DNA from 2 places in the Rhodococcus quanlei genome. Region 1 is predicted to be linked to the other one. Evidence: riboswitches for the same ligand, from Rfam matches in the RefSeq annotation. Region 1 holds a riboswitch; the other holds the start of a gene.

Region 1 (12,034 bases):
CCGTCTGATGCAACGAGCGAGGGCCTCGAACCACATTGGTTCGAGGCCCTCGCTGTTGTGCTTCTCGGGCGAGCTAGTCAGATCGCCCGTCGGTGTCGTCTCCGTTGTCGACGTCGCCGTTTCCGTGGATACGGTCCTGGTACTCGGTCAGCATCTTCAACTGCTCGTGCTCGCCCGCGTGCTCGGCGGCTTCGAGTGCGGCACTTTCCTCGGCCGGGTCGGCCTTGACGAGACTGCCGGAGCCGGGTTTGCCGGCGGAACCGAGCTTGTTCATCTTCTTCGGAACAGCAGCCCCCTGGTAGGCGAGTGGGATCGGGTGCCCGTGGTCGTCGACCTCACCGAGCGGCTGGTGAATCTCGATGTACTGACCGTTCGGCATCCGCTTGATGACACCAGTTTCGATGCCGTGCTCGAGAACCTCCCGGTCACTGCGCTGCAAACCGATGCAGAAGCGGTAGGCCACGAAGTACGCGATCGGAGGCAGAATCACCATTCCGATGCGGCCGATCCACGTCATCGCATTGAGCGAGATCGCGAACTTGTACGCAATGATGTCGTTGATGCACGACACCGTGAGGACCACGTAGAACGTGATGGCCATCGCGCCGATTGCGGTACGCACCGGAACGTCACGCGGACGCTGCAACAGGTTGTGATGCGCATCATCCTTGGTCAGACGCTTCTCGATCCACGGGTAGGCGATCAGGACCGTGAACACGAGACCCATGATCAACGCCACCGCGAACACGGCAGGAATGGTGTACCGGTCGAACAGATAGATCTCCCACGCGGGCCACAGGCGGGCCAGGCCGTCCGTCCACATCATGTAGATGTCGGGCTGGGAGCCGGCAGAGACCTGAGACGGGTTGTACGGTCCGATGTTCCACACCGGGTTGATCTGGAGTACACCGCCCATGATCGCGAGGATGCCGAAGGTGACGGCGAAGAACGCACCGGACTTGACGGCGAACACCGGGAGAATGCGGACGCCGACGACGTTGTTCTCGGTGCGGCCGGGGCCGGGGAACTGCGTGTGCTTCTGATACCAGACGAGCGCGAGGTGGCCTGCGATGAGGGCGAGGATGATGCCCGGCAGGAGCAGCACGTGTGCGACGTACAGACGCGGAATGATCAGCTCGCCGGGGAAGTCGCCGTCGAAGATCAGCCAGTGCAACCAGGTACCGACGATCGGGATGCTCATCGTGATGCCGGAGAATGCGGCGCGCAGGCCCGTGCCCGACAGAAGGTCGTCGGGGATGGTGTAACCGAAGAATCCCTCGAACATCGCCAGGATCAGCAGCAGGCAGCCGATGACCCAGTTCGCTTCACGCGGGCGACGGAAAGCGCCCGTGAAGAAGATGCGAAGCAGGTGCACGATGATCGACGCCGCGAACATCAACGCTGCCCAGTGGTGGATCTGCCTGACGAACAGTCCGCCGCGAACTTCGAACGAAATGTTCAGCGTGGTCTCGTAGGCGCGGGACATGGTGACGCCGCGCAACGGCTCGTACGCACCGTCGTACACGACGTGCGCAATCGACGGGTCGAAGAACAGCGTCAGGTAGACGCCGGAGATGAGCAGAATGACGAAGCTGTAGAGCGCGATCTCACCGAGCAGGAACGACCAGTGCGTCGGGAAGACCTTGTTGATCTGACGGCGCATACCTGCCGCGAGGTGGTAGCGCGAGTCCATAGCTTCGGCCTGGCCGGCGGCAATGGTCGCTGCTTTTGACTGCGTTGTTGTACTCACGGTCGACGCTCCCAAAATGCCGGGCCGAGTGCTTCGATGTAGTCGCCTCTGGCGACCAGGAAGCCCTCTTCATTCACTGTAATGGGCAACTGCGGAAGTGCACGAGCCGCAGGGCCGAATATCGGCTTGCAGTAGGTCAGCGCATCGAACTGCGACTGATGGCACGGGCAGAGGATCCGGTTGGTCTGCTGCTCGTACAGTGACGTCGGGCAGCCGAGGTGGGTGCAGATCTTCGAGTAGGCGAAGTAGTCGCCGTAGTTGAAGCTCTCCTGACCCTTCCGCTTGACGACCTTGGCGGTGTCCTCGGTGCGCAGACGAATGAGCATGGTGGCATTGCGGATGCCGCGAAGCGACTCGAGCAGTGCGTGATCGTTACCGCGATCAGCTTCGCGGAAGGGGAACACCGTCTCCATGGATCCGGCGTCGAGGTCCTCCGGACGAACGAGCACGACATCGTGCGGTCGGCCCGTGTCGCGGCGAAGGTAGATCGTCTCGCCGGGGTAGCGAGGGGTCCAGCCGGACACCCACAGCGGCGAGTCGTCGCCCTTGGCCCACGGGTTCTTGATCAATCCGCCGAGCGGCATCAGCAAGCCGATGCCGAGCGCGCCGCCACCGAAGATGAGGCTGCGCTTGATGACCTTGCGGCGACCGAGAGTCGACGTTTCCAATGAGTCACCGAGCTCGGCGACGATCGTCTTGCGGTCGGTTTCGGAAGAGCCGCCGTCGTGGCGATCCTGGATCGAGACCTCTTCGGGGATGAACTTCTTGGTGAAGAGCACCGCACCGACACCGACGCCGAGAATTGCGAGACCCAACGTCAGACCGATGAGTGGCGTGTACAGGCTGTAGGCGTCGTAGGTGTCTTCGCCCTGACCGGCGTACTCCCATGGCCAGAAGAGGTAGATCGCAATGAATGCGAGTCCGGACACACCGGCGAGGCCGAACCAGAAGGCGACCGCACGCTCGGCACGCTTCTCGGCCTTGGTGCCTTCGACGGCCCAGCGATCGCGCCGGTAGGCGACGTCCACACCGTCGAGATTGGTACCCAGCTCGACCAGTTCGTCACGGCTGAGCTGTTGTAGCTCTTCGTCCGTGTACTTCTTAGGCGTAGCGCCGCCCGAGTGGCCAGCGTCGCTCATGACCTTGCTCCGATCCACAATGCTGCACCGACGACAGCGGTGATTCCGACGACCCACATCACGATTCCCTCAGATGCCGGCCCGAAGCCGCCCAGTCCGAGGCCACCGGGCTGTTTGCTCTCCGAAGCCGTCTTGATGTAGGCGATGATGTCCTTCTTTTCCTCGATGGTCAGCTGACGGTCGGAGAACTTGGGCATGTTCTGCGGTCCCGTGACCATCGCGGTGTAAATCTGCTGCTCGCTTGCCGGATCGAGGATCGGCGCGAACTTTCCGGACGAGAGTGCGCCGCCGCGACCGGTGAAGTTGTGGCAGGACGCACAGTTTAGACGGAACAGCTCGCTGCCTCGTCCGATGTCGCCTCCACGAAGGGAGGACTGCGCGATCTCGCCGTTCTCGTCCCGGATGACGGTCGGGCCGCCGCCGTTGGCCTGCACGTAGGCACCGATGGCGTCCGTCTGCGACGGGGTGAACTTCGGTGGCTTGCGCTCGGCCTGCGCCTCGTTGCGCGCTGCCGGCATACGTCCCGACGAAACCTGGAAGTAGACGGCTGCTTCGCCGACCCCGATCAGGCTCGGTCCGCGATCCTGAACACCCTGAAGGTTCGCGCCGTGGCACGTGATGCAGGACGTGTCGTACAGCTGCTTTCCTTCACGGATCAGGGCTGCCTGATCCTGGTTCGCGGTGGCGACCTGTGGTTCCGGCGTGAATGCCGCCGCAAGGAAACCGGCGCTGACCAGTCCCATCATCAGGACCAAGGCGCCGGTGACGCGCCTGCGCAGCTTCCGCTGCCGACGAGCCTTACGTGCGGACGTCGTGGAATCGGATGTGGGAGGGGGGGATGAACTCATCTGTATCCCTTTGGTATGTCGGGACGGACTGGACGTCAGGGGCTGCCTGCTGCGTTCAGCTGATCAACGGATGAAATAGATAGTGGCGAACAATGCGATCCACACGATGTCGACGAAGTGCCAGTAGTACGAGACGACGATCGCTGCCGTTGCCTGTGCCGGGGTGAACTTGCTGACCTTGGTGCGGAGAATGAGGAATACGAATGCGACGAGACCGCCGATGACGTGCAGACCGTGGAAGCCCGTGGTCATATAGAAGACGGAGCCGTACACGCTGCTGGAGATCGTGGTGCCGTGCTCGACGAGGTGGATGTACTCGTACGCCTGGCCACACACGAAGAAGGTGCCCATTGCCAAGGTGATCGCGTACCAGCGGCGAAGGCCGAAGACATCACCGCGCTCTGCGGCGAAAACACCCAGCTGGCACGTGAAGGACGACGCGATCAGAACGAGGGTCACCGGAACGGCGAGCCACAGATTCAGCTCGGTCGGCTCGGGCGGCCACGCGCCTTCCGGTGCCTGTGCTCGCGCCACGAAGTACATGGCGAAGAGCCCGGCGAAGAACATGAGCTCACTCGACAACCACACGATGGTGCCAACGCTGACCATGTTCGGTCGGTTCAGCGAGTGCACGCGTTGGGTGATTGCTGATCCTGAAGTCCCTACTGCGCTCGTCACAGAAGGAAGTATGACGCCTTGTCGTAACACGCGCCCACTCGGGTCCGACATCGGCGCGTCGGAACGGTGCGGATGCCGGCTTCGGGCTGCGAATCACCAGGTCGCGAGTCGTGAGAGAGTTGTCGCATGGGATCAACCGATGAACGCAAGGGGTGGTTACGTCGGCTGTTCGGCCGCACCCCGGCGCCAGAACTCGACCCTACGCGTCCGGATCTCGTCGTGGTTGCGTCGAGTTCCGACGACGCCGAGGCGTGTTCGGCGGCACTCGACCGGGCAGCGTCCGAGTCGCCCCGGTGGTTGCCGGACGAGAAGGCCGTGCTGCGTCACCATCTGATGCTGACACGGGGTCGAGTCGACGATGCCGTCGCGGTCGCTTCGCAAGACGGTTACTCGGCTGCGCCCGGTGCAGGGGACGGAGGCGCTACCGGCGACGAGATGATTCCGTTGACTCTGCAGAGAGTGCAACTGCTCGATGCGCTTCACTGTTCGCAGGAACGCTCCCGGATGGCCGGTCTGGCTCAGCGACTGGACGGAGTGGTCACGGGTTGGGACGCGTTGCAACCGGTCCGTGACGATGCCGAGTCGGTCGCTGGATAGGCTGCTCCGCATCACGGGATCCGACACACACCCAGATCACCAGAGATGAGGGGCGGTACGCATGCAGAGCCCGACCAGTAGTCCGGTCGACGACACGAAGACTCGGACGTGGCCCTCGGTGTTGGGGACGTTGACCGGGGGACGAGACCTCTCCGTGGACGACGCGCGCTGGGCGATGGACGAGATCATGGCGGACAACGCCACCCCGGCCCAGATCGCGGCATTCGGCGTCGCACTGAAGATGAAGGGCGAGACTCCCACCGAACTCGAGGGTCTCGCCGGTTCCATGCTGGCCCACTCCCGTCCGGTGCGCGTCGACGATGACGTGGTCGACATCGTGGGAACGGGCGGCGACCGCTCCAACACGGTGAACATCTCGACGATGGCGGCCGTGGTCGTCGCGGCCACGGGTGCGCGGGTGGTCAAGCACGGAAACCGGGCGGCATCGTCCAAGAGTGGCGGCGCGGACGTACTGGAGGCACTCGGGGTTCGAATTGCCCTGGGTCCCGACGAGGTGGCGCGCTGCGTGAACGAAGTCGGAATCGGATTCTGCTTTGCCCCTGTATTTCATCCTGCGCTGCGGTTCGCTGCCGCCCCGCGCAAGGAGATCGGGATTCCGACGGTGTTCAACGTGCTCGGGCCGCTCACCAATCCGGCTTCCCCCCGTGCCGGACTCATCGGCTGCGCGTTCGAAGAACTCGGACCGGTTGTCGCGGGCGTTCTCGCTCGGCGGGGAAGCTCCGCGCTCGTGGTCCGGGGTGACGACGGTCTCGACGAACTGACGACGTCCACCACCTCGACGGTGCGCATCGTCTCGGCAGGTGAGGTCACGCAGCGAACCTTCGACCCTCGGGACATCGGGATCGAGCGGGTGTCACTGGACGAACTGCGGGGCGGTGACGCGGAATTGAACGCGTCGGTGGCGCGTCGCGTGTTCGCGGGAGAGAAGGGTCCGGTTCGTGATGCGGTGCTGCTCAACGCAGGCGGCGCACTGGCCGCCTTGCGTGGGCTCGGGACGCCGAGCTCGGCAGACAGTCTCGGGACGCCGAGCTCGGCAGACAGTCTCGGGACGCTGAGCCTGGAAGACGGCGTCGCGGCGGGCGTGGAGACCGCCGCCCACGCGATCGACAGCGGGAAGGCGGCCGAGGTTCTGAAGGCCTGGGCCGCACTCACCACCACGCTCGGTTCGTAGGAGTCACTCCCCGAGAGAGAAGCCTGCCTCGATGTCGGCGCTCGAGTACGACTGGAACGCAATATGTGTGGCCGTGCGAACAACGCCGTCGACCTTGTTGATGCGTTCGGTCACGACCTGGGCGATTTCGCTGTGGTCGCGAACGCGCACGATGGCGATCAGATCGATGTCACCTGCGCACGAGTACACCTCGGCAATGCCCGAGATGTCGGCGACAGCTTGCGCGGTTTCCGGGATTCGCTGGGCCTCGGCGTGAATCAGAACAATCGCGTTGATCATGGGCGTCCTCGTTCTTCGGGGGTTCTCGGTGTCAGACGTGTCGAGACATCTTCTCCCGACCTTATGTGGACGCTTCGTATTCCGCTCGGGCGGTGTCGACCTGCGTTTCGGCGGTGGCGAGCTCGCACCATGGCCCCCACGCTCCCGCCCCGTGTACGGGTTCCGCGTATCCACCGGACGAGCTGACGATACGAACACCGTCGCTCTCGATCCACCGCGTGATCAGGGCAACTTCTTCGGGGAAGGCGCCACGCAACGGAGTCGGCTCGGGCGACACCGTGCCGGCAGACCGGACCAGATCGCGGACGACCGACATCGGATGGACTCCTCGACGCGCGGTGCCTGCAGAAGCGAGTCGACCCGCTCGTACGACCGCGAGATCCCAACCCCCACACGACGAGGGGCGGGCGAGGACCAGTTCGTCGAGAGTGCACACTGCGGAAAGACGTTGCATCTTCCGTAGGGCGAGCGCCAGCGCGACCGTGCGGTCGCGCTGGCGGGCTGCGTTTTCGAAGAGCTCCGCGGCCGCCAGTTCCTCGACCCGGCCTCGCATCAGTTGCAGCGCAAGGTCGGATGTTCCCGCGAACAGATTTCGTACTGTGTCGACTGCGTCCGCGTATTCGGATGCAGAGGTCGGCCCATCCTTCGATGCCGGGCATGGGGCGAGCTCACGTGGTGGGCAGCGTGGGCCGTGCAGTTCGTCGGCACGTAGCCGAGTGGTGCACGTGCGGAGGCTGCTGTACTCCGCAATGGAATCTGCGACGTCTGCCGCGGCGGCGCGCGAGCGGAACGGGCCGAGACAGTGTGGGGTCGCGCTTCGAGCAACGGACAGGCGAGGAAACGACTCCGCCGTCAACGTGATCCACCACGCCCGCTTCGGGTATTTCGAACGGCGGTTGTACGGCGGGGTGTGGGCGGCGATCAGGGTCAGCTCGCGAACGCCTGCTTCCAGGGCGTGCGCGCATTCGACATGGTCGACTCGTGTGGCCAACGCCACCATCTCCTTCATGCGGCCGCGAGTCTCCGAGCCGGTGAAGTAGGTGCGCACACGTCGACGCAGGTCTGTGGCGGTCCCGACGTACAGCACCTCGTCCGACGGTCCACGGAAGAGATAGACACCGGGGCTTCGTGGGAGGTCGGCTGCGAGTACGCGTTTGGCGCGTTGGTGTGGTGTGACGTTCGGCAGATAGTCGGTCAGCTCGGTGAGACTGTGAACGCCGAGATTGCCGACCCGCTCGATCAGGGCATGCAACACGTCGACCGTGGCGCGCGCGTCGTCGAGTGCCCGGTGGGTGGGAGTGGTGCCCACGTCGAAGAGTCGTGCGAGGTTGGACAGTTTCACCGACGGGGCCTCGTCGCGACTGAGTACGCGGCGTGCGAGCTTGACCGTGCACAGTACCCGGAACCGTGGCCAAGGTGTGCCGGTCGCTGCGGCGGCCGCCTGGAGGAAGCCTGTGTCGAACGGGGCGTTGTGAGCAACGAGTACGGCGCCTTCGGCGAACTCGAGAAAGCTGGGAAGCACACGCTCGATCGGGGGAGCGTCGATGACCATCGCCGTGGTGATGCCTGTGATTTCCACGATGTGGGGTGGGATGGACCTGCCCGGGTCCACGAGCGTTGCGAGTTCACCGAGAACCTCACCGCCGCGAACCTTGACGGCGCCGATCTCGGTGATGGCGTCCTGGCCAGGTCTACCGCCCGTGGTTTCGAGGTCCACCACGACAAACGTCGTCTCGCGCAGCGGCGTCTCCAGTTCGTCGAAACTCAGTTGCTCTGCGACAGCGGGAACGCTCACGGATCGTGAGCTTAGAAGGGGGTGCCGACACGCGAGTTTCACGCTTCGAGAGGAGGATCACACCGCCGGAACCGGGGCCTGTTCGACAGGCATGTCCGAGCGCAGGTGCGAACTGCTCGAAGTGGTGCTGTTCGACGCGGCATCGCTGGATCCGATGAGTGGAACGACCGATCCGATCCATCCGGAAATACCCTGCGAGCTGGTTCGATGCAAAACTGAAGCCGGTATCGCGGGAGTGGGATGGGCGCTGGGGTGACTGCGAGGGGGCTCACAAACAGACCGTCCGTTACTCGGTCGTTATCGAATGTGCGCGATTGTGGCGTTGTGCGCCCGATTCGGGCGAACTGGGCAAACTTTGCGCGATCTGTTTGTCACGAACCGATTCCATTTCGTAACCTTCCTGAGACCTAACGGAGTCTTGCCGGTCCACCAAGGATCGGCATCGTTGGTCACCGCCTAATCGGCTCTCTCGCGAGAGGGGCCGTACCGGGGACCCAAGTTCTCTGGGGTGAATCCCGTCGGAGCACGCACAGTGTGCCGATGGGTAGGGCCGAATCTTCCCGGCCCGAACCCGTCAGCTAACTCGGTCGGCGGACGAACGGAAGAATTGGAGTACCCCCTTCGTGGCGTCACAAGTTTCCAAGCGGAATGTGCGGCGTGCCGTCGTCGCCAGCGCTCTTGCAGTCGGAGCACTCACCGCTACCGCCGCCCCCGCGGTGGCCGACCCGATCACCATCCCTGGTGTCGGCACCTTCGAGATCCCCGGTGTGGTCATCCCGCCACTGCCTCAGCTTCCGCAGGCGCCCGGAATCGCCCCTCCCGCTCCGATGCAGACCGTCGGTGACCGCGCAGTTCAGGCCGCGGAATCGAAGATCGGCTCCCCGTACGTTTACGGTGCGGCCGGCCCGAACGCGTTCGACTGCTCGGGTCTGATCCAGTGGGCCTACAAGCAGGCCGGCCTCGAGTTACCCCGTACCAGCTACGCCCAAGCCGCGGCAGGTGCTCCGGTTGCGCAGTCGGACCTGCGGCCCGGTGACGTGATCTCCTTCTACGGTGGATCGCACTCGGGTATCTACGCGGGAGGCGGCAACGTCATCCATGCGTCGACGTCCGGACAGCCCGTGAAGCTGGCGCCCATCTCGTCGATGCCGTTCGACGGCGCACGGCGCTTCTGAATTCTCGGTCCGGGTGAGCCGTGACCGACTGCGTGCGCGCAAAGGGTGATGTACCGGATTTCGTGAAAGTTTCACCGAAGGGTGGGTCCGAACGGTGTATTCGGACCCACCCTTCGGGTCTACTACTCGCGAGTAGACACAGGCGTATGCCATTCCGTAACCTGTTCGAGACCTTGCGCCTTGCTGATTGCCTACCTCTGGCGACAGTGAAGGGTCCGGGAGCAGATCGATGATCGGAGAACCGCGTCACGTGGCCGCACAGAAGACGAACCGTAGTACTGCGTCGTGGCGTGCTGCACTGACCGCCGGCGTGTTGACCCTGGTCCTGGCTGTGATCCCGCTGGCTCCGGCCGGAGCGGACCCGGTGGTGGAGAATCCGACCGAGGCGCTCGACACCCTCAGCGAGTTGTCGCGGGAGTCGGAACAGACCACCGAAGCTCTGCACTCCGCGAAAATTGAACTCGAGGCCAAGCAAGACGAGCGCGCCGCTGCTGACCGTGCCGCCGAGGACGCTCAGCGCGCACTCGACGCGGCCAATGCGCAAGTCGAGCAGTTTCGCCCGACGGTCGATCAACTTGCCATCGCAAACTACCGAGGCGCGCGAACGAACCGTCTGTTCGCGTTGATGGTGAGCGATTCGCCGCAGCAACTGCTGGACCAGATGTCCGCACTCGATGTCATCTCCGGAGACATTGCGAACAAGGTGGCGCAGTTCAAGGAGGCGACCGAAGCCGCTGCCGCCGCGGCCACCGCGTCGAAAAAATCTGCCGAAGCGGCGCGCATCGCCGCAGATCACGCGAAGGTAGTCAGTGACGAGCTTCAGAAGAAGCAGAGTGCCCTGCAGTCTCAGATCGCCGATGTCACCGCGGCGTTCGAAGACCTGACACGAGAAGAGAAGGACCAACTCGTCGGCACACCGTTCCCTCCCGGTTTCGACCCCGAGGAACTCCTTGCGGGTCTGACACCCGGTGCGGGCTCCGGTGCACTCCAGGCGGGACTGACCCGCGTCGGCAGCCCGTACGAGTGGGGTGGGACCGGGCCGAACGCGTTCGATTGTTCAGGTCTGGTCGTCTGGGCGTACAAGCAGATCGGCAAAACGTTGCCCCGATCGAGTCAGGCCCAGGCCCAGGGTGGGGTCCCGGTGTCGCGCGATGAATTGCGACCGGGCGACGTGGTGGTCATCTACGATGATGCTTCGCACGTCGGCCTGTATGCCGGTAACGGAAACATCCTGCACGCCTCCACATTCGGAGTTCCGGTGAAGGTGGAACCGATCGGTTCGATGCCGTTCGCCGGAGCTCGTCGGTACTGAGCCGGACCGCCTCGTTGCGCTGTCCCATAGCTGACTGGTCGGAGCGCCGCCGGAATGTGCTCATACACTCTCCCTCGTGCAGCGAACAGGTAGGTCACCGACCGGCGCCAGGGAGCGACGCCGCGCGCGGCCATGGGAGAAGGTCGCGCTCGTAGGTCTTGTCCTCGCGGCGATGTCGGTACTGGCCTTCGCGGCCGTCGCGTCAAGGTACGGGGACGAGGGTGCAGTGGTCGCGGTGGGACGCGAGGTTGCGGTCCAGCGCGTTCTCGACAGGTGGGCCGAAGCAGTTCGCACCGATGACGGCGACGCATTGACGGATGTCCTCGACTCCGCCGCTGCACCTTCGTTCGTGGCGTCGGAGTTGGCCCGCGCCGCCAACGTCTCGCGAATCGACTTCTCGCACTGGGATTACGAACTTTCCGGTGGTGACCACGACGTCGATTCCGATCTTGCTGCCGCGTTGGGTGTGGACGAGGTCTGGGCTCCCTCGGTTCGGCTGATTTACGCGATCGCTGGCGTGGACGAGGTACCGACACACAAGACGGTCTCGCCGACATTCGTTCGGCGCGGTGACCGTTGGACGTTGCTCGATGATCGTACGAGCGGGGAAGCCGTGACGTGGCGTGGTCCGTGGGATTTCGCGCCGGTTGTGACCCGTCGGGTCGAAACCGGTGACGGCGCAACCTCGATGGTGATCGGGCATCCGGGGAACGAGATCATGATCGACCGGCTCGCCGAGGAACTCGCACCGGCCGTGGCCAGCGTCACTGCGTTGTGGGGGCCCGACTGGTCTCGCAGCGCATTGGTGATGGTGACGTCGTCTGCGCAGGAGTTCACTTCCCTCGTTGGGACCGATCACGACGGTGCGGATATCGCCGCCGTATCGGTGTCCGACGCGCCCACACTTGGCGATCCGGCCGTCGGCGGCCAGCGGATCGTGTTCAGTCCGGCGGCCGCGGTGCGGCTCACCGATGATTCACGGCGCGCTGTCCTCCGGCACGAGCTCACGCATGTCGCCGCGCGCGCACGAACAGTGGACGGTTCGCCGATGTGGCTGCTCGAGGGGTATGCCGAGTACTGCGCGCATCGCTCGACCGAGGACTCGGCCCGCGACATCGCGCCCACCCTGGGTGCACGGATCGATGCGGGCCGGCAGCCTGCCGAGCTGCCCGAGGACTCCGACTTCGCGAGGCAAGGCGAAGAGGGCGCGGTTGCCTACGAGACGGCTTGGTCGATCAATGCGTTCGTGGCGGACGAATTCGGTGAAGA
Region 2 (12,034 bases), on a different contig from region 1:
GATGCGAGGCTTCAGGGTGAACCAGCCTCGCCCACCGGACTTCTGGCGCACCGTCACTGCTCTCGTGGGGCGTCACGTCCACGCTCACCACCACGGTGCGTGGACCGGTGACGGTCCGGCCGCCGGACAACGGGACGGGTAGGGCAGCCAACTCCTCCGCGGCAGGACCATCGGTGACCAGGGGCTCGAGCGCCTCGTACAACCGGCGCCACCACGACGGTTCGCGTTCGGATCCGCTGAGGAGTTCGGCTATGCGGGCCAGACCGATCCGATGAACATCCACGGCGGCCAGCGCGGCGGCCTGCCGGTGTCCGGACAGTTCGGCCACGACGAGTCCGCCGATCACGTCGTCGAGCAGGTCCACGAGTTCCGCCGGTGCCCCAGGCACCACTGCCCCGCGATCAGGTGCGACATCCGTCCCCGCCACGGTAGGCAACCACGGTCGCCCACGAAGCTCACGGACAAGGCCCTCGCGCAGGTCCGAGTCGGCTTCGCTGCGCGCAAACCCCGGGAGCGGAACCAATTTCGTGCGTTGCGTCGGCGGTACCGCCGCAACGAAGTCCGCGTATCCGCGCGCCACCTTCTCCACCGATGAACCCGGCAGGATACGTCGACGATCGGGTTGCATCGCGATATCCGCGATCACGATCGCCGGGATCGACAATTGCTCGTCGGATCGGGTGGGAGCGCGCAGCACCCCGTCCGACACCGGGGAAATCACACCATTGCGCACGGGAACGAGCCAGCGCGCATGGTCGGTTTCGAACTGCCACCAGGTGTCGTCACCGACCGTCACCTCGGTGATCCCTGAATCGAGCCGGCGTTCGACGCGGTGCAGCCGCGCGTCTCCCACCGCGATGGATTCGAGAGCGGGCAATTCGAGAAGAAGGTCCACTGCCTCGCGTTTCATGCCCCGCAACAGACCCTCGACGTCGACGTCGTCGCGTAGCCGGAGCAGTACCTCGGTGGACGCGTCACCGGTGGGAGGACCCGCTATCGGCCAGGCGAGCCGTAGCACCGGAAAACCCGAATCCGGTTCCGGCAAGCCGAGGTCGGCAACCTCGGCACGGGTACGTTCGGCGGAGAAGACGATCGAGCCGGTGCGCGATCGCAGTTCGATCTCATCACTCACCGACAGAACGGCGGTGAAGCCCACACCGAACCGACCCACCGAACCGGTGGACTTGCCCGATGCCCGCAGCGCGGTCAACGCCTCGACACCCGCTGCCTCGAGCGGCGCACCGGTGTTCGACACCGACAGCGTTCGTCCCTGAAGACCGATTCGCAACGCACCTGGGGCGCCTGACCGTGCAGCAGCGTCCGCTGCATTCTGGGCCAGTTCGGTGAGCAGCCTGTCGCGGTAACCGGCGCGAATCAGGTCCGATTCGCTCGTGGCGTCCTCGCGGAGACGAGTGGGCGACGATTTCCAGGCGAGCAGCGTCGACTCACGCAGCGCGCCGGTGCCGAACGGGTCGGCTACGTCGTCGATGTGGTGTCCTCAGGAGCGGCGGTGTCCTCAGGAGCGGCGGTGTCCTCAGGAGCGGCGGTGTCCTCGGGGGCGGTAGGCGTCACCTGAACCTCTTCGACGGCACCGTCGTCATAGGCGTCGTAACGGGGCGAACCTGTACCGGTGGGCAGGGTGGTGTCCGAATGCGCACCACAGCCGTGTGCCGCGTGCACGACATGACCGTCCGCGGCCATCTCGTTACCGCACACCCCGAATGCCGCCCGCAACGAACCGGCCAGTGGGAGAAAGAAGCCACACAGGTTGCACGTGGAGGGGGCCGCCTTCGCCATCTCCGAATCGGGTCCGTACTCCCCACCGAACCAGCGTTCAGCGGCATCTTCGCGACCTTCGAGGCTCATCACCTGCTTGCGACCGAGGCCGAGTTCACGGGCAGTGTCGTCGACGACCGGGTCACCGTTCGCCACGTAGCCGGGCACCAGCCGTGGATCCTGTGCGGGTGGTGCCAACAAGTCGCCCGCGGACAAGTCACCCGGGCGAATCCGCTGATCCCACGGCACCCACTCGGGCGAGAGCAACGCATCGGGTCCGGGAAGCAGAACGATTTCACTGACCGTCGCATGATCCGAATCGGGATCGGCGGCCACGACGACGGCCCACTGCCAACCCCGATAGCCGGGAAGTTCTGCGGTGAATCGGTGAGTCGCAGCGCAGTCGTCCTCGGAGGTGACACCGAGGTATTCGCCGACCGGTCCTTCGTGCAGCTCCACCAGCGCCGTACGGGCCAGTTCCACTGCGTCGGCCAGGACTGGGCGTGTCATTGTCGTTGCACGATCGGGGGAAGAAGCAACACTCACACCACCAGTCTGCCGCACCAGCTCAACCAGGTACCACGTGGGCTGCCATGCTGTGACGATGACCGATCCGCGGCCGCTCCGATCGAACCGTCGTATCGCACCTGTGATTGCGGTGGCGCTGTCGATACTCGGCGCGAACGTGACTGCATGCGATTCGCAGGCCGCCCTGCCGGCCGATCAGACATCGAACCAGCTGCAGACCGAGATCGTCGACACTCTCCCCCACGACCCCAAGGCATTCACGCAGGGGCTCGAGATCGCCGACGGGGCGCTGTACGAAGGCACGGGTATCGCGGGCGAGTCGTGGCTGCGCGTATCCGACTTTCCCGACGGCACGATCCGCACGACCGTCGACCTGCCTGGACAGCTGTTCGGCGAAGGAATCACGGTCACGGACGAGAGTGTGTGGCAGCTGACGTGGCGGGACGGCGTTGCCATCGAGCGCGACCGCCACTCGCTCACCGAACTGCGTCGTGTCGAGTACGCGGGAGAAGGCTGGGGTATCTGCGCTCTCCCCGACCGCCTCGTCACCAGTGACGGTTCCGCGACCCTCACCTTCCGTGATCGCGACACGTTCGACGAACTCGGATCCGTTCAGGTGACGAACGGCTCCGCATCCGTCGACCGTCTCAACGAGCTCGAGTGCGCCGAGGACGGCAGCATTTACGCAAACGTCTGGACCACCGACACCATCGTTCGGATCGACCCCGACACCGGGTCGGTGAGCGCCGCAATCGATGCGACGCCCGTACGCAACGCGCTCCCCGAGAACGCGTCGAACATCGATGTTCTCAACGGAATTGCCCAGATTCGAGGCACCGACCGATTCGTGGTCACCGGAAAGTACTGGCCGTCGATGTTCGTGGTGCGCTTCGTTACGCGACCTTGACGGGTGCGCCCCGCCGCGACAGGCGGAAGTGACCAGCGTTGCAAGGGATGTAGGTGGTCATTCGTCGCGAGACTAGACAGAATTGGTGTGTGACCGTACCGCGCGACCCCTACGACACCGACGGTGATCCCGAGAACTCGGTTCATCCCGGGTACGACAAATATCCACCGGCAGCACGCGCATCGGCCCGCCGAACTCCCTCTTCCCGACGGACACCACTACCACCGCTGCATCCTCCGAACGGCTCGGCAGGAGGCCGCCCCGGCGAAGCACCGAAGACCACACGTGTACCCCGCAAGCTCACCGTCACCCGAGTGGCCGCGATGCGCAGCCGCGAACTCACCAACAAGGGCATCGCCACGTTTCACCGTGCCGCGAAGGCGAACGGGGCGGACAAATCAGGTCTGACCGCTCTGACCTATGCGGTGATGGCGAACAACGCCACCGATGCCGCGCTGGCGGTCGCTCTCGCGAACACTCTCTTCTTCTCCGCCGCCACCGGCGAGGACAAGACGAAAGTGGCGCTGTATCTGCTGATCACCATCGCACCGTTCGCGATCATCGCCCCACTCATCGGACCGCTCCTGGACCGACTCCAGCACGGTCGGCGCATCGCCCTCGCAACCTCGTTCGGAATGCGCACCGCCCTCGCCGTGATTCTGGTGTTCAACTTCGACAGTTGGGTGTTGTATCCGGCCGCGCTCGGCATGATGGTGCTGAGCAAGTCCTTCTCCGTGCTCAAGAGCGCGGTGACGCCTCGTGTCCTACCACCCGAGATAGACCTCGTGCGGGTCAATTCCCGACTCACCGTGTTCGGTCTGATAGGCGGAACGATGGGCGCGGGTGCAGTGGCGGCCGGGCTCGCCTTCGTGTTCGGCACGTCCGCGGCCGCACTGTGGCTCACCGTCGTCATCACCATCGCGGGCGTCTATCTGAGCATGCGAATCCCGTCCTGGGTCGAGGTCACGGAAGGCGAGGTTCCCGCAACCATCAGCTATCACGGCGACGACGCCCACACCGCAGCCATCACGCGGGGAAGACCTGCGTCAGCGAAGAAGAGACGCCAACCGTTGGGCCGTGCCGTGATCACCGGTCTCTGGGGGAACAGCACGATCCGTGTGCTCACGGGCTTCCTGACACTGTTCATCGCCTTCGTCGCCAAGTCGGAAACCGAGCACGAACCCCTCGTGCAGGCCGCCATGCTCGGCCTCGTCGGTGCCGCCGCCGCTATCGGCAACTTCGCCGGAAACGCGTCTGGCGCCCGCCTTGCCCTCGGCAAGCCGGCGTTGATCGTCGTGCGCTGCACAGTGTCGGTCTGGATCATCGCGATCATCGCCGCATTCACCGACAACCTGCTCACCGCCGCGCTGGCAACACTGATCGCATCCGCGGCCAGCGCCCTCGCCAAGGTGTCCCTCGACGCCTCCTTGCAGCACGACCTGCCCGAGGAGTCGATCGCGTCGGGATTCGGCCGTTCGGAGACCGCACTGCAGCTCAGCTGGGTCGTCGGAGGCGCTTTCGGCGTGCTGCTCCCCACCGAGTACTGGATCGGATTCACCGTCGTCGCCGTCGTCTTGACCATCGGCCTCGCCCAAACGGTCCTCAGCTACCGTGGCAGTTCGTTGCTACCAGGACTCGGCGGCAAGCGCCCGAACCTGGCCAAGCAGGAATTGGCCGAGCCCGTCTCGACGAGCTGAGCCGCCGGACACCATCCACACAGCAGTACCGAACTACACAGCAGTACCGAACCAATCTGCCCACCGAACGACCATTGCCCACCGAAGAACTCGAACGACCGGGGATTACGAGAACATGACCGTGCAGACGCGAACCAAGAAAATCGTGGCCGTGGCCGCAGTCGGCCTGGTGGTGGTGTTGATCGCTTTCGCTGCGGTCGTCACGCTGCTCGTCCGAGGCGCGCAGTCCCATCCCCCGGCGTTGACGGCGTACGCGAACGGCGAAACCGTGGAGGTTCCGCCCTTGCAGTACTGCGACCTGAGCCTGGAAGAATGCGAACAGGGCTCGGTCACCGAACTCACGGTTCCGGTGGGTTCCCCGCTGCAGTTGTCGCTCCCCAAGGACATTTCCGCAGCGCCCTGGCGGATGATCATTCAGTACCAGGACGCGAACGGCAACGAAGTCCTCGAGCAGCGTTCCTACGAGTCGGGCCCGGATTCCGCCATCACCATCGAGTCGACGGACGACCGGCAACTCCTCGTCGTGGAACTGCAACTCCCGTCGTCCGTGATCGACGAGGAGGGCCGCTCGATCGCTCACGCAATCTGGTCGATCCAGGCTGCGTGAGCGCGGTAGGTCAGCTGTCGAGTTCGCGGGCGACCGCTCGTACGACCTCGGAGATGCGTTGAGCTGTCTTGCGGTCCGGGTAGCGCCCCTTACGCAGGTCCGGCTGCACCTTCGCCTCGAGCAACGTGATCATGTCCTCGACCATGCCGTGCAACTCGTCCGGGGTGTGCTTCTTCGGAGCCGGTTCCTTACGACCGCCCTGACGTACCGACCGGGAGTCGAGCACCTGCACGCTCAGAGCCTGCGGTCCTCGGCGTCCGGCGGCCATTCCGAACTCGACGCGCTGACCGGCCTTGAGACCCTCGACACCCGCAGGCAGGGCAGAGGCGCGGACATAGACATCCTCGCCCTCCTCCTGCGCCAGAAAGCCGAAGCCTTTGTCGACGTCGTACCACTTCACCTTGCCGGTCGGCACCGCGTTCACCCGCTCATCACTCGAATTGCGTTCGATATGCAAAGAACGCGCCCCGCAACCGGTGCGGGACGCGCAGTTCCAGTTCATGGTACCCCGAACACACCCACTCGGGCATCTGGGTTTCGAAGCACTATCGTTGCTGGTGTGGCACCCGAAACGACACCTTCGCACCCGTCCGACGAACCAGGCACCGGCAGCAACACCCTGTTGCGTGTAGCCGCCGGATTCTTCGTGGTCGGAGTACTCGCGATCGTCGCAATCTTTCTGACGCCGATCCTGTCCGAAGGCAAGCCCGGATTGATTCTCTACCTGTTGACGCTGGCATGCCCAATCGGCTTTGCGCTGGCGATCACGTTCGCCCTGCGGTCGGGGCGGCGCGCCCGCTGACTCATTCCACCACGACGAAGGACCTCCGATGCGCATCCTGCTCAACATCATCTGGCTCGTGTTCGGTGGCCTCTGGCTGGCGCTGGGCTATTTCCTGGTGGGCATTGTCTTCTGTGTCCTGATCATCACCATCCCGTTCGGGATCGCGTCGTTTCGCGTCGGGTTGTACGCACTGTGGCCGTTCGGCAAGACCGTGGTGGAGAAGCCGAGCGCCGGCATGGGTTCGCTCGTCGGCAACATCATCTGGCTAGTCCTCGCCGGAATCTGGCTGGCTATCGGCCACGTACTCACTGCAATCGCGATGGCCATCACCATCATCGGTATCCCGCTGGCCGTGGCGAACCTCAAATTGATCCCGGTTTCCCTCATGCCGCTGGGCAAGGACATCGTCGACATTCGTTGACACGCACACCGCATGTGACCTTAATCACATAACAGCGCGATAACGGACCAGTGACGAACCAACCCTCACCACCTTTCGGCGCGACTAGCTGGGAAGAGTCGAGGTTCAACCAATTCGCCACCGGCACAGCCCCCGACACTCCGCGTTATCAAATGGTGACACTCGAGCTTCGGACCGTTACGGTCGTCCACGGTCGAGGAAATCTCGGCCACACCCGGCCCGCCGCGCCAAGCCCTGTCCCGCGGGTTCCGGGGTCCCGACGAAGCATTCCAGGGACAGGGACGGGGGACCCACCAGTCCCTCAGAGGACAACCGTTCTCAGATGGACACCGATTCGGTCCCGCACCGAATCTTGGGGTGAAGCCAGACCCTCTTCCAGCCAGGAGAGGCGAGGCCGGGCGACCTCTCAGCCCGAACCCGACAGCTGACCTCGCAGGCGCGTGTGGAGAGGATCTCGACAACCATGACCGGACGCCATCGCAAGCCCACCAATACCGGCCGTACCGTCGCGAAGGTCGCCGTCACCGGCGCCATCATGGGCGTCGCCGGAGCCACCTTCTCCGGCACCGCAGCCGCAGCCCCCAACTCCGACTGGGACCGCCTCGCACAGTGCGAGTCCGGCGGCAACTGGGCCATCAACACCGGCAACGGCTACCAGGGCGGACTGCAGTTCTCGCCCAGCACCTGGTCCGCACACGGCGGAGGCGAGTTCGCCGCAACCGCCAACAACGCTTCGCGTGAAGAGCAGATCGTCGTCGCAGAGCGCGTACTCGAGTCCCAGGGATGGGGCGCATGGCCCTCCTGCTCCTCGAGCCTCGGCCTGACCAGCGCGCCGACGCAGCGTGAGGCACCGGCCACCACCCCGGACGTCCCCGAGGTCGTCAAGGAAGCCGCCCCGGCCGTCCCGGAGATCGCCGAGCTGCCGGCCAACGTCGACACCGCTCCGGTTCTCGACGCCATCGACCTGGCAATCGAGACCGTCAAGCAGCAGGGTATTCAGATCGACCCGCAAATCCTCGACTTCATCGACGCCAACAAGGGCCTCCTCGCGCCCCAGTAATTCGGCACGCGCTGTTCTCGGACATACGAGGGAGGCCCCCACACCAGCTGGTGTGGGGGCCTCCCTCGTATCGACCGTCTAGCGGTTGATGACGGTACGCGGGTGCGCATACGGCAACGAGCCCGCGGGCAGCGGGAACTCGGTGTCCTCCCCGAAGGGGGAAAGACCGCCTGCTCGACTCGACGACAGCTCGGTCACTGCGTGATCTCCGTCTGCAGTGTCCGGCCACCCTGGATCGACGTACTGCTTCTTCGAATTGTTAGCCACGTTGGATATTTTGACAGTAGAGGTAAGCGGCGTACAGCCCAGGTCTCTAATCTGATAGTCGATGACCGATATCGAAGACACCTCCGCGACCGCAACGACCGCCGCCACGTTCGCGGATTGGCTGGCGCGGCGCTCCGACGATGAGCTCGCCGAACTACTGCGGCTACGCCCCGACCTGGCAGTCCCGCCGCCGTCCACCGTCAATGTGCTGGCCGGCCGAGCCGAGCAGCGGTCCTCGGTGGCGCGGGCAGCCGACAACCTCACCACCCTCGACTTCGGAATCCTCGAGATCCTGGCGCTCGAACGCGCCGCCGAGGTGGGAGTGTCACGCAAGGTGCTCGACAAAGATCTCGCGTCCCGAGCACCGAAGAAGGCTGTCGAGCAGGCCTTGGCCGAGCTTCGAGCTTCGGCGCTGGTCTGGGGAGATACCCACCTGCACATCCCGCAGACTGCAATTGCGACCATTCCGTGGCGCGTCGGTCGCCCCGCCGAACCAGTCGAGGTAATGAGCGAAGCGGAGATTGAGGCAGCGTTGTCGACCCTCGGTTCCGGTGAACGCGATCTCCTCGACACGCTCGCCCGCACCAGTTCCATCGGCCGCACCCGAGATGCCGCACCCGGAACGTCGCCCGACCGTCCCGTGCAGCGTCTGCTCCAGACCGGACTCCTGACGTGGATAGACGACGAGACGGTCGAGTTGCCGCCCCAGGTGCGGCAGGTACTGCGCGGCGAGGCCGTGTTCGACCCGACCGCACTCACCGCGCCGACGGTTCCCACGAAGAAGAACCCACCGACGAACATCAATGCCGCCGCCGCCGGCGAGGCTCTCGAAATGATTCGGCATAGCGAAGCCGTCATCTCGATTCTGGGCGACTCTCCCGCCCCCGTCCTTCGTGCGGGCGGACTCGGTGTCCGCGAATTGCGCCGGATCACCAAGGTCGCCGGAACGGACGAGACGCGCGTGAGCCTGATCGTCGAGCTTCTGGCGGGGGCAGGCCTGATCGCTGCCGGCATTCCGGACCCGGCACCGACCACCGATACCGCGGACAGCTATTGGGCACCGAGCGCAGGGGTCGACGGTTGGCTGACCGCGTCCACCGCCAAGCGCTGGCACACCCTCGCCGCAGCGTGGCTCGACCTTGCTCGGGCGCCATGGCTGGTGGGTATGCGCGACTCGAACGACAAACCGGTCGCTGCCTTGTCCGAGGAAGCGCGAGCGCCATCTGCGCCACAGGATCGTCGCACGATTCTGGGGGCCTACGCCGACCTCGAAAGTGGGAGCAGCGCCGACGTGGCAGATGTCAGCCGGCTCCTGTCATGGCAGCGTCCGCGGTGGGGCGGACGGTTGAGGCCCTACGCCGTGGAGCGAACGCTGGCGGAAGCTACAGCGTTGGGCCTGGTCGCGCACGGTGCACTGGGTTCCCCAGGGCGGGCGCTCCTGCACGGCGGCGACGCCGAGGCCGAGATGCAATCCGCACTCCCCGAACCGGTCGACTACTTCCTGGTCCAGGCCGACCTGACCGTCGTGGTGCCCGGCCCGTTGACACCGGAACTGCTCGAGCAGCTGACGCTGGTCGCCGACATCGAATCGGCGGGGGCCGCGTCGATGTATCGCATCAGCGAAACCAGCGTTCGACGCGCGCTCGATGTGGGAACGAGCGCCGCCGAACTCCACAGCCTTTTCTCGACCCGATCCCGCACACCGGTGCCGCAATCGCTGACCTACCTCATCGACGACGTGGCCCGCCGGCACGGGCGACTACGTGCGGGCGTGGCCACCTCCTTCGTGCGGTGCGAAGATCCTGCGTTGTTGTCCGAGGTGCTGGCGTCGGCTGTAGCGGAACCGTTGGCGTTACGGGCACTCGCACCCACTGTCGCGGTTTCGCAGGCACCGCTGCGCGAAGTTCTCGCCGAGCTGCGGAGTGCCGGTTTCTCACCCGCTGGAGAGGATTCGACCGGCGCGCTGGTGGATCTACGCCCGCGAGGCTCTCGGGTGCAGGTCCGAAGGCCCAAGCCGGCGAACCGAACGCCCGCCGTCGCGACGGATACCCAGCTAGCGGGCCTGGTTCGGACGCTGCGCGCCGGGGATCTCGCGGCGTCGACGGGTGGGCGCGGCGGCGTTCGGTCCGACGGTTCGCGGGCCGGGATGGCCGCGACCCTCGCACTCCTGACGAAGGCCGCCCAGAAGAACACCAGTGTCACGATCGGTTACGTCGACGCGCAGGGCGTGGCGACTTATCGCATCGTCGATCCGGTCAGCGTGGGTGGCGGTCAGTTGGACGCATTCGACCCGGCAGTCGGCAGTGTTCGACGCTTCACGCTGCACCGGATCACCTCGGTGTCTCCGGTCCGCTGAGCCGGGTGCTCGACAACGCCGATCACGTGGTTCAGTTGTGCAGCCGCGCGGAGGAGGGCACGCGACTGCATGTCGAGACTGGAATCCCTCTCCGTCAAGGCGGCCTCGATGTCGGCGGACCGACTGTCTCGTGGAAGATTGCGCATCACGATTCGCAAGGCCGGAACGGGGTAGCCGCCACGACGTAGTTGGTGAACGATGCGAGCGTCACGCACCTGGGCTGGTGAATAGTGGCGGTGACGTCGCGGGGATGTGCGGTCTGGCACCACGAGACTCTCCGCGTCCCAGTGCCGCAGGGTGGATGCCGGGACTCCGAGCGCCTCGGCCAACTCGGACACGGTCATCGCGTCATCGGGATACGCCTGGTCTATCGGTTCGGCGGATATCGCCGCGGCAGCCTCCTTCGCCAGTGCGAGATCTTCACGTTCGCGGTGAATCCGGGCGTGCGCAGCGTCGAGGAGCGCCAACGCACCCTGCGTCGAGTCGTGCACAGCGCGAACGATTCGTTTCGCTTCGACAGGACCAACCCCGGCCGCCAGGTGCGTGTAGGCGACCGCGCACCACACGTGGATCTGCCGATAGACGCGATATCCGGTGCGTGTGCGCGCCGCCGGAGGCAACACACCGTCGCGCTCGAGGTTACGCACCTGTTGAACGGAGCAGCCGACGATCCGGGCCACGTCGACCGGGCGCAGACCATGACAGCGCAGATCATGACAGTCCGGGTCACCTAGGTTTTCGAGGGTTTGCATCGAATTCCCTCTTCTTTCTGTGCAAAAGCCTCCACAAGCACTTTAATGTCAGGCTGGAACACATGACCATGGACGAGATCATCGACTTCGTGAACGATTTCGACGGAGTGCTGACCCTGCGGCCGCAACCCGGTGACGACTACCCGGAAATCAGCTGGGGCGACACCTTCTTCTACTACTCCCCCGACCGAGTGGTGCCCACGACAACTCAACCGTTCGCCACCATCATCACCAAGAACTACCCCGAGGACGAGACATCGGACCTCGACCGCGTAGGAGCCTTCCGCGTCAACGTTGCGTCCGGTAAGGACATTTTCGTTCGGTGGCTGGGTCGCGCGCCCCGAGACAGCGCCACGGAACCGGCCCCTGGGACACCGGATACCGTGTTCGCGCATCCCGTCTACGGAACCGCCGGGTGGCTCGCCGTCGTGAATCCAGGACCGAGAACCAGCGACGTCACCCAGGACCTCCTGGTGAGCGCCCACCAACGGGCCCGCGCTCGCCACGAACGCAAAAGCTGAATTGGGCTATCCTCGCGTGCCTGCAACGCCGACTGCGCGCCCCGTCGTGTTGGGATCAGCCAGAACATCGAGTATCGCCCGGGCGAGATCGGCTCGGGCGATACTCCCGAGCACGTTGGCGTCAAAGGCCATCCGGTAACTGCCTTTGCCCGGATCGTCTGTGAGGTAAGGCGGCCTCACGATCGTCCAATCGGCGTCACTATTCGTCAGACACGCCTCCATCCGTTCAAGGTCTGCATAGACGTTGCGATAGATCGCTCGGACGAGCGGCCGAACGGTGAAGCGGGACCAGAGTGGCTCTCCCTCGCCGCCTCGGAGGACAGGCTGCGCGCTCAGCGCAACCACCCGGCGCACTCCG

The links. A riboswitch is a leader RNA that binds a small molecule or an ion and turns the genes downstream of it on or off. The one in region 1 is predicted to bind cyclic di-AMP.
Region 2: another riboswitch for cyclic di-AMP. It lies ahead of ACZI8Q_RS12655 (resuscitation-promoting factor Rpf1 domain-containing protein); the one in region 1 lies ahead of ACZI8Q_RS07640 (C40 family peptidase).

Annotation. Positions count from the first base shown of each region.
Region 1 covers NZ_JBUYWD010000010.1:25,342-37,375, reverse strand. The annotation lists gene qcrB (cytochrome bc1 complex cytochrome b subunit) at 74-1,693, opposite strand; gene qcrA (cytochrome bc1 complex Rieske iron-sulfur subunit) at 1,747-2,889, opposite strand; gene qcrC (cytochrome bc1 complex diheme cytochrome c subunit) at 2,886-3,737, opposite strand; gene ctaE (aa3-type cytochrome oxidase subunit III) at 3,801-4,415, opposite strand; gene ACZI8Q_RS07660 (hypothetical protein) at 4,542-5,012, shown strand; gene trpD (anthranilate phosphoribosyltransferase) at 5,074-6,204, shown strand; gene ACZI8Q_RS07650 (Lrp/AsnC family transcriptional regulator) at 6,208-6,483, opposite strand; gene ACZI8Q_RS07645 (DEDD exonuclease domain-containing protein) at 6,545-8,278, opposite strand; cyclic di-AMP (ydaO/yuaA leader) riboswitch at 8,722-8,887, shown strand; gene ACZI8Q_RS07640 (C40 family peptidase) at 8,902-9,453, shown strand; gene ACZI8Q_RS07635 (NlpC/P60 family protein) at 9,683-10,765, shown strand; gene ACZI8Q_RS07630 (hypothetical protein) at 10,842-12,034, shown strand, end outside.
Region 2 covers NZ_JBUYWD010000016.1:1,028-13,061, reverse strand. The annotation lists gene ACZI8Q_RS12695 (sacsin N-terminal ATP-binding-like domain-containing protein) at 1-1,453, opposite strand, end outside; gene ACZI8Q_RS12690 (DUF3027 domain-containing protein) at 1,477-2,286, opposite strand; gene ACZI8Q_RS12685 (glutaminyl-peptide cyclotransferase) at 2,381-3,211, shown strand; gene ACZI8Q_RS12680 (MFS transporter) at 3,301-4,908, shown strand; gene ACZI8Q_RS12675 (DUF2771 domain-containing protein) at 5,024-5,515, shown strand; gene ACZI8Q_RS12670 (cold-shock protein) at 5,526-5,930, opposite strand; gene ACZI8Q_RS12665 (hypothetical protein) at 6,075-6,317, shown strand; gene ACZI8Q_RS12660 (YccF domain-containing protein) at 6,346-6,720, shown strand; cyclic di-AMP (ydaO/yuaA leader) riboswitch at 6,968-7,175, shown strand; gene ACZI8Q_RS12655 (resuscitation-promoting factor Rpf1 domain-containing protein) at 7,184-7,780, shown strand; gene ACZI8Q_RS12650 (hypothetical protein) at 7,859-8,047, opposite strand; gene ACZI8Q_RS12645 (helicase-associated domain-containing protein) at 8,109-10,403, shown strand; gene ACZI8Q_RS12640 (MerR family transcriptional regulator) at 10,319-11,155, opposite strand; gene ACZI8Q_RS12635 (DUF6194 family protein) at 11,218-11,676, shown strand; gene ACZI8Q_RS12630 (NAD(P)-dependent oxidoreductase) at 11,683-12,034, opposite strand, start outside.